2 regions of the Burkholderia latens genome follow, and region 2 is predicted to be linked to the other one. Evidence: predicted binding sites of a transcription regulator. Region 2 holds the regulator's gene; the other holds the start of a gene.
The links. Region 2 encodes LexA, which represses DNA repair genes until DNA is damaged. Its sites were predicted from a motif close to ACTGTATNNNNATACAGT; they were not measured.
Positions count from the first base shown of each region.

Region 1: WK25_RS05050 (PA0069 family radical SAM protein) is a predicted target of LexA. The motif match lies at 1,576-1,593, and genes of this name have one in related genera.

Region 1 covers NZ_CP013435.1:1,077,760-1,082,474, forward strand. Annotated here, with positions in the region: gene WK25_RS05040 (D-amino acid dehydrogenase) at 1-871, opposite strand, end outside; gene WK25_RS05045 (Lrp/AsnC ligand binding domain-containing protein) at 1,017-1,505, shown strand; gene WK25_RS05050 (PA0069 family radical SAM protein) at 1,621-2,787, shown strand; gene WK25_RS05055 (NINE protein) at 2,803-3,270, opposite strand; gene WK25_RS05060 (PQQ-dependent sugar dehydrogenase) at 3,379-4,518, opposite strand; gene rpsP (30S ribosomal protein S16) at 4,673-4,715, shown strand, end outside.
Region 2 covers NZ_CP013435.1:1,667,828-1,672,542, reverse strand. Annotated here, with positions in the region: gene cysT (sulfate ABC transporter permease subunit CysT) at 1-882, opposite strand, end outside; gene WK25_RS07895 (sulfate ABC transporter substrate-binding protein) at 1,021-2,058, opposite strand; gene lexA (transcriptional repressor LexA) at 2,323-2,970, shown strand; gene WK25_RS07885 (hypothetical protein) at 2,997-3,335, shown strand; gene WK25_RS07880 (DUF2939 domain-containing protein) at 3,364-4,080, shown strand; gene WK25_RS07875 (universal stress protein) at 4,186-4,683, opposite strand; gene WK25_RS31175 (hypothetical protein) at 4,682-4,715, shown strand, end outside.

The DNA.
Region 1 (4,715 bases), 590 kb from region 2:
TCGACACGGGTGCGGCCGCCTCGTTCACGATCGGCGCAGTGATCGAATACCCCTTCAGCGGATACACGGGAATCTTCATCAGGTTCGCGATGAAGTTCGTCGAGTACGAACCCAGCGCGACGACGTACGCATCCGCGCGCACCGTCTCGCTGCCGCACTGCACGCCGGCGATCTTGCCGCCGGCGATCGCGAGCGCATCGATCGGCGTGTTGTAGCGGAACTTCACGCCGAGCGATTCGGCAAGCGCCGCAAGGCGCGTCGTGAAGAGCTGGCAGTCGCCGGTTTCATCGCCCGGCAGGCGCAGGCCGCCCGTCAGCTTGTGCGATACGGCGGCGAGCGCCGGTTCGGCATTCTTGAGCTCTGCCGGCGACAGCAGTTCGAACGGCACGTTCGCTTCCTGCAGCACGGCGATGTCTTTTGCCGCACCGTCGAGCTGCTGCTGCGTGCGGAACAGCTGCAGCGTGCCGCCCGTACGGCCTTCGTACTGGATGCCGGTGTCGGCGCGCAGCGCCTGCAGGCAGTCGCGGCTGTATTCGGCGAGGCGCACCATGCGGCCCTTGTTGACCGCATAGCGCTCGGCCGTGCAGTTGCGCAGCATTTGCCACATCCACTGGAGCTGGAAGCGCGTGCCGTCGAGCCGGATCGCAAGCGGCGCGTGCTTTTCGAACATCCACTTGACGGCCTTCAACGGCACGCCGGGCGCGGCCCACGGCGCAGCATAGCCGGGCGAGATCTGGCCCGCGTTCGCAAAGCTCGTCTCGAGCGCCGGGCCGGCTTCCCGGTCGATCACCGTGACTTCATGACCGGCCCGCGCGAGGTAATACGCGCTTGCCACGCCCACCACACCGCTGCCCAGAATGACGACTCGCATAGCTGCTCCAGATCGAAGAAATCAGGTCGAGGCCGGGCGCACCTGCGGCTCCGTGTAACCTCTAGCTGATCTAGTTTTTTGCGCTATGTTATTGTCGAATGTGCAGGTTTTGTTATCGTATTTTTCAGGTTTTCAGCATAAAGAAATGAGAACGCAACGCCAGCCAGTACGCTCGCTCGACAAGCTCGACCGGCGCATCCTCAAACTGCTGCAGGACGACGGCCGGATGGCGATGAAGGACCTCGCGGAACAGGTCGGGCTTACCGTTACACCGTGCATCGAGCGGGTGCGGCGCATGGAGCGCGACGGCGTCATCACCGGCTACCACGCGCGCGTGGATCCGGCGCAGCTCGGCGCGGCGCTGCTGGTATTCGTCGAGATCACGCTCGGCCACAAGGGCGGCAACATGTTCGAGCAGTTCCGCCGTGAAGTGATGAAGATCGACGAGGTGCTCGAATGCCATCTCGTCTCCGGCGATTTCGACTACCTGATCAAGGCACGGATCGGCGAAATGGCGGACTATCGCAAGCTGCTCGGCGACATCCTGCTGCAACTGCCCGGTGCGGTGCAGTCCAAGAGCTACGTCGTGATGGAGGAAATCAAGGAGACGCTGACGATTTCGGTCGGCGAATGACCACTGCCTCGGCCCGTTGCCTGGCCGCGTGTCGAACCCTTTATCTCGCCCTTGGCACACTGCACCCAATACTGTATAAATGTACAGTATTGGGTGCAGGCGAACGGGTGAGCGCATGGACGATCTGTCCGACAACGAATTTCCGATAGCGCCGCCCGTGCCCCGCAAGGGGCGCGGTGCGGTCGACAATCTGCAGGGGCGCTATGAAACGGCGCTGCGCGAAGCGGTGGACGACGGCTGGACGCACGAATCGGACGATACCGATCTGCCCGCCCCGCTGCGCACGCAGGTATTCGAGGAGCGCGCGAAAAGCATCCTCACGCACAACCAGTCGCCCGACATTCCGTTCAGCGTGTCGCTGAATCCGTATCGCGGTTGCGAGCACGGCTGCATCTACTGCTTTGCGCGTCCGACGCACAGCTATCTCGGCCTGTCTCCCGGTCTGGATTTCGAGAGCCGGATCTATGCGAAGGTCAACGCGGCCGAGCTGCTCGAGCGGGAGATTTCGCGCAAGCGTTACGTGCCGGAGCCGATCGCGCTCGGCGTCAACACCGACGCATACCAGCCGGTCGAGCGCGATCTGCGCATCACGCGCAGCGTGATCCAGGTCATGCACGATCACGAACTGCCGTTTGCCGCCATCACCAAATCTTCGCTGATCGAGCGCGATCTCGATTTGCTTGCGCCGATGGCCGAGCGCGGGCAGGTGATGGCGGCCGTCACGATCACCACACTCGACGCCGATCTCGCGCGCACGCTCGAGCCGCGTGCGGCGACGCCCGCACGCCGGCTGCGGACGATCCGCGCGCTGCGCGACGCGGGCGTGCCGGTCGGCGTCAGCATTGCGCCGATGATCCCGTTCGTCACCGAGCCGGACATGGAGCGTGTGCTGGAGGCGTGCGCGGAAGCCGGTGCGACGCACGCGAGCTATATCGTCCTGCGACTGCCGTGGGAAGTCGCGCCGCTGTTCAAGAACTGGCTCGCCGCGCATTTTCCCGATCGCGCGGAGCGCGTGATGAATCGTGTGCGCGACATGCGCGGCGGGAAGGATTACGACTCGGATTTCTCGAAACGGATGAAGGGCGAGGGGATCTGGGCCGACCTGTTGCGGCAGCGTTTCCGTCAGGCCGTCAAGCGGCTCGGGTTGAACGAGCGCAGGAACGGCATTCTGGATATGTCGCGGTTTCGCAGCGCGCCGGCGGTCCCTGAGGCAGCACGGCGCACGGTAGCGGGCTCAACGGGTGCGAAGTCGCGCGACGACATGCAGTTGAGTCTGTTCTGATCGGCGCGGCTGCGCTTACTGCGAAATCTGCTTCGCCGCTTCGACTTGCGATTCGAAGTACGTCTGGAACGACAGCGCGAGCGCGGTCATCAGCAAGAACGCGCCGATCAACAGCGAGAAGATTACGATGAAGATCACCGTCCAGCCAGAGCGGCTCTGCTTGCCCGTGTCGGCATTGAATTGCGCATCCCATTTTTCGTCGGGACGCAGCCCGTAGACGAGCGCAGCGAGGAACGCGGCCAGCAGCGAGATCGCGCCGGGCACAGCCAGCCACCAGCCGAGCGTGGCCGTGCGCTGGGTTGCCGCGAGCAGCAGAAAGCCGGGAATTCCGACGATCGTTGCGAGCAGGTGCGCCCAGCCGTACACGTCGCGAAAGCCGTACAGGTAGAAGCGATGCGCGCCGAGCGAACCGAACAGAAACGCGAGCGCGGCGGTGAGCGTCTTGGAGCGGAAACGGCGGGACGATGCGGTGCTGCTGGACATGAGTGGCGGCGGATTATCGTTGGCATGGGCGGCGGCGGGCCGGCGCGGGCGCTTGGCCCGGCACGCATTCTACGATGCCCGGTCCACGTGGGTCACCCGTCACCTGCGTCAAGGTGCCGCATAAGTGACGCGGTAGATCGCCCCGGCGTAGTCGTCGCTGACGAGCAGCGAGCCGTCCGGCAGTGGCAGTACGTCGGCCGGCCGTCCCCATACAGTGCCGTCAGCGCGCAGCCAGCCCGTGATGAAGGGCGTCTCTCGCGCGTGACTGCCGTCCGCGGACACGACCGCGCGCATCACGCGGTAGCCGACCTTCGTGCTGCGATTCCACGAACCGTGCTCGGCAATGAAGACGTTGTTCCGATACGACGCCGGAAACATCGGCCCCGTATAGAACCGCATGCCCAGTGCCGCAACGTGTGCGCCGAGTTTCAGCACCGGCGGCACATAGCGGCGGCACACGTCGGGGCTCCCGAATTCCGGGTCGGGCCGGTCGCCGCCATGGCAGTAGGGAAAGCCGAAGTCCAGGCCCGCGCGCGGAGCGCGGTTCAGCTTGTCGTCGGGCGCGTCGTCGCCCATCAGGTCGCGGCCGTTGTCGGTGAACCACAGTTCTCCCGAGTCGGGGTGCCATGCGAAGCCGACGGTATTGCGCACACCGCGGGCGAACACCTCGCGTCCGCTGCCATCGGCGTTCATGCGGGCGATGATCGCGTAGCGGTCGCGGTCGCGCAGGCACACGTTGCAGGGCGCGCCGACTGGCACGTAAAGCTTGCCGTCGGGGCCGAACGCGATGAATTTCCAGCCGTGGTGGTGATCGGTCGGAAGCGCGTCCGTTACGACTACCGGGGCGGGCGGTTTCGCGAGCCGGTCGTCGACATGGTCGATGCGCAGAATGCGCGACACGGCGGAAATATAGAGCGCGCCATCGCGATAGGCGACGCCGACCGGCATGTCGAGCCCGGCTGCGATCACGTAGCGGGCTGTGATCCGGCCCTCGTGCATCGCAAGGGCCTGGACGCGGCCTTCGCGCGAGCCGACATACAGGATTCCGCGCGGCGACCATGCCATCTCCCGGGCCGCCGGCACGGCGTCGGTCAGTACGTCGACGTGGAAACCGGGCGGCACGACGAGCTCGTCCACCGGTGGCGCGGCGCAAGCGGCAGCCGACGCACCGCAGGCGACAATGGCCGCCAGCACGCCCGCGAGGCGGTGCTGCGCATGACGTGCGCGGGGGGCGCAAAATAGCGGCATGGCGGCGGGAAGCATTGGGGAACACGACGATTGTATGTCCGGCGGACAGCACGTCCGCCGAATTTTTGCGCGTAAGTGTTTGTTGTGGCTTTGGTTTCCGGCTATAATCGCATGTTTCAGTAGTTTCGAACCCGGTTTTCCCGAAGGATTTCATATGGTTATCATCCGTCTGGCTCGCGGCGGCTCGAAGAAGCGCC
Region 2 (4,715 bases):
CGCCGTACCGGCCGCGGTGGCGGTTGCGGGCGCGGGGCCGCTCGCGCCCTTGCTCGTGCGGCGCTGCAGATACCACTGCAGCGTGTTGATCAGCAGCAGCATCAGGAACGACACGACCAGCATCACGACGGCCAGCGCGGTCGCGCCTGCGTAGTCGTACTGCTCGAGCTTCGTGATGATCAGCAGCGACGTGATCTCGGACTTCATCGGCACGTTGCCGGCGATGAAGATCACCGACCCGTATTCGCCGAGCGCACGCGCGAACGCGAGCGCGAAGCCCGTGAGCAGCGCCGGCAGCACCGCGGGCAGCACGACGCGGCGAAACGTCAGCCAGCGCGACGCGCCCAGGCATGCGGCGGCCTCTTCCTGCTCGCGCTCGAAATCCTCGAGCACCGGCTGCACCGTGCGCACGACGAACGGCAGCCCGATGAAGGTCAGCGCGACCAGGACGCCGACCGGCGTAAACGCGATCTTGATGCCGAACGGCGCGAGATACTGGCCGACCCAGCCGTTCGTCGCATAGACGGCTGCGAGCGAGATGCCGGCGACCGACGTCGGCAGCGCGAACGGCAGGTCGACGATCGCGTCGACGACGCGCTTGAACGGGAACGTGTAGCGGACCAGCACCCACGCGACGAGAAAGCCGAACACGGCGTTGATCAGTGCGCCGCCGAGTGCGGCCGAAAACGTCAGCCGGTACGACGCGAGCACGCGCGGCGACGTGACGGCGGTCACGAACTGGCCCCACGACAGCGTCGCGGTTTTCAGGAATGTGGCGGCGAGCGGGATCAGCACCACGAGGCTCAAATAAGCCACCGTGATGCCGAGCGTCACGCCGAAACCGGGCAGCGCGCTCGGCTTGCGAAAGGTGTACGTCGTCATCGGATGCTCTTGCTGGGGCGATGCTGCTCATGGGCCCGACGCAAACGCCGGCGCGAAGAATGCTCTCTCGCGCCGGCGGCCCGCCGGGGATGCTGCGCGCTGTCGTGGCGCGCCGCTGTCGTTATGGTGTTGCGTGCGTTACTGCGGCTTGTAGATCGAATCGAACACGCCGCCGTCCGCGAAATGCGTCTTCTGCGCATTCGTCCAGCCGCCGAACGTGTCGTCGACCGTGTACAGCTTCAGCTTGGGGAACTGCTTCGTCAGTTCCGCCGGCACGTTCTTCGCGCGCGGACGGTAGTAGTTGCGCGCCGCGATCTCCTGGCCTTGCGGGCTGTACAGGAAATTCAGGTACGCCTCGGCCAGCTTGCGCGTGCCCTTCTTGTCGACCACCTTGTCGACCACCGCGACGGGCGGCTCGGCCAGGATGCTCACCGACGGCACGACGATCTCGAACTTGTCGGTGCCGAATTCCTTGATCGACAGGAACGCCTCGTTTTCCCACGCGATCAGCACATCGCCGATTCCGCGCTGCACGAAGCTCGTCGTCGCGCCGCGCGCGCCCGAATCGAGCACGCCGGCGTTCTTGTACAGCTTCGTCACGAATTCCTTCGCGCTCTGCTCGTTGCCGCCCGGCTTGTGCACCGCATACGCCCACGCGGCCAGATAGTTCCAGCGCGCGCCGCCGGAGGTCTTCGGGTTCGGCGTGACAATCGAGATGCCGGGCTTGGTCAGGTCGTCCCAGTCCTTGATCCCCTTCGGATTGCCCTTGCGCACCAGGAATACGATCGTCGACGTGTACGGCGACGCGTTGTCCGGCAGGCGCTTTTGCCAGTCCTTGTTGACGAGGCCCTTGTTGGCGATCGCGTCGATGTCGTACGCGAGCGCCAGCGTGACGACGTCGGCCTGCAGGCCGTCCAGCACCGAGCGCGCCTGTGCGCCCGAGCCGCCGTGCGACTGTTTGAAGTTGACCGTCTCGCCCGTCTTCGCCTTCCACTCCTTGCCGAACGCCTGGTTGAAATCCTGGTACAGCTCGCGCGTCGGGTCGTACGACACGTTCAGGAAGGTCGTATCGGCCTGCGCGTGGGTCGCGACGCCCAGCGCCGCCGCCGCCCCCAGCGCGAGTGTTGCGATCAGGCGGCCCGCTCCGCCCACCAGCCCCGTATTGCGCTTCGCCATCCTTGGTTCTCCAGTGTTGTCGATGTTGCGATGTCGGGCCAGTCTATCGAACGGGTTACATGATTAAAAATAATCGTTCTTCATTTTTTAATACTCAAAAGTGCTAACGCAGACTGGGCGGACGGTTGCGGCAGACGAACCGGCGTCAGGGCGGCACAAAATGACGCCGGAACCGGCGCGATCGCGGCGAACCTCAAGTAACACTTGAAATTCGCGAAGTACTGTATAAAAATACAGCTCACTGTCTATCCATACAGTTCAGCCATGACCAAACTCACCGCCCGTCAGCAGCAAGTGTTCGACTTGATTCGCCGCGCGATCGAGCGCTCCGGTTTTCCACCCACGCGCGCCGAGATCGCCGCCGAGCTCGGCTTCAGTTCGCCGAACGCGGCCGAGGAGCACCTGCGTGCGTTGGCGCGCAAGGGCGTGATCGAGCTCGCGGCCGGCGCGTCGCGCGGCATCCGGCTGCTCGGCGTCGACGACGTCCCGCATCAGTTCACGCTGCCGCACGCCGGCCTGATGCAACTGTCGCTGCCGCTGGTCGGCCGGGTCGCAGCCGGTAGCCCGATCCTCGCGCAGGAGCACATCTCGCAGCATTACGCGTGCGATCCGGCGCTGTTCACGAGCAAGCCCGACTACCTGCTGAAGGTCCGCGGGCTGTCGATGCGCGACGCCGGCATTCTCGATGGCGACCTCCTCGCGGTGCAGAAGCGCACCGAAGCGAAGGATGGCCAGATCATCGTTGCGCGTCTTGGCGACGACGTCACGGTCAAGCGCCTGATGCGCCGCCCCGGCGGCATCGAGCTGATCGCGGAGAACCCGGATTACGAAAACATCTTCGTCAAGGCCGGCAGCGCGGAGTTCGCGCTGGAAGGCATCGCCGTCGGGCTGATCCGCTCGGGCGAACTCTGACAATCGGTCTCGCTGAGGAGAACACCATGGAACGCCTTTCCCGTCTGCTGCCTTTCCGTCAATTCGGCCGCCTGCGTCATCTGCGCGGCCGCACGCCCTGCGCGCCGCTGTCCGCCGCGGCGCCCGTGGTGAGCCAAGAAGTCGCAGTTGAACGGCAGGCGTCGCTGCTGCCGTCAGCGCTTCCCGCCTTCGCGCGCGTCTCGCTGAATGCCGGCCTCAATCACGCGGAACCGGCGCGCCGGGCGCCGGTGCGCGTCTATCACGGCCGGTCGCGCCTGATCATGGTGGGCACGATCGATGCCGTGTGCCGGATGATCGATCGCTGCATCGCCGAGGAACGATCGGCCACGCACGGCGGTCTCTGATAGCGGAACCCGTCCACCCGGAGGCATCGTGACTGGAGCAACGGGCCGCACGTTGCGGCTCAAACCTCTGCTGATCGTCGTGTTGGCCGTCGCCGTATTCGCGGCGATCGGCTACGCGTACGCTTCCCCGTATATCGCACTCGGTCGCCTGAAATCGGCGGTCGACGCGCGCGATGCGCAAGCGGTCAGTGAATACGTCGATTTCCCGTCGCTGCGCATCAGCTTGAAACAGCAAGTCACGGAAGAATTGATGCGCCGGATCGATGCAGTGAAGAAGGACAACCCGTTCGCGGTGATCGGCGCGCTGATCGGGTCTGCATTGATCGGCCCGTTGGTCGATGCGTATGCGACACCGGAAGGCGTAGCGGCGCTGATGAGCGGGATCCCGCCGCGCGGCAATCCCGGCGAAAGGCCGCCCGATTGGTCGGACGCTGCGCCAGACGGCACGCGTGGCAACGCAGCAGCACCACCAGCGGCAGTGCCTGCGGCCCCAGGCACCGCCGCCAGCGTGCCGCAACCCGGCAGTAGCACGATTACGACTGCGCCGGCCCCGCCTGCGGCAGCGCCCGCACCGGCCCGACCCAGCGACGCAGGCCATCCGCAGCAAACGAGTGCGGGCTATCGGAATATCGATGAATTCGTCGTGACCTACCAGCGCAGCGCCGACGGCACGCGCTATGCAGCGATCTTCCACCGCGTCGGGCTGTTTTCCTGGAAGCTGTCCGCGATCGACCTGCACGCGTGAGCGTGCTTCGAGCGGATGAGATGCCGCCAACGCAGCGCGGCGCGAAACCGGCATGAATGGCGGCACACCGCGCCCGGTCACGCGCTCGCGATATCGGGTGCGGTGTTAAGTGCCGCTCGCGATCGCCGCTTCGCGCTCGCGCGCGATCTCGGCCTTTTGCTCTTCCGCCGAAGAACACGCGACGAGAATGCTGCAATTCACGCGATCCAGCAGTTGCGTGTTGCCCGAGCCCATCCACCATCTCGACAAGCCGCTGCGGCACCGGTGGCCGACGACGACGAGATCGGCGTTGATTTCCGTCGCGAGATTCGCAATTTCGTCGATCGGATAGCCGAACGCGAAATGCCCTTCCGCCTGAACGCCGCGCTCGCGCAGCCAGTTCACGCCTTCCTGCAGGATCTCGCGCGCGGTTTCTTCGAAGCGGCCGCACGCGACGTCGGTGAGCAGCCCGGCACTTTGCGCGATGCTGGAACGCATGTCGACAACCGACAGCAAATGCGTTTCCGCCTTTAGATCCAGCGCGAGATTGGCTCCGCACCGCAGTGCCTTGCGCCCTTCGAGTGTGCCGTCGTAGCAGAGCAGAATCTTGTTGTAGCTAGCCATGAAACCTCCCTATCGCGACTACGTGCGCTATG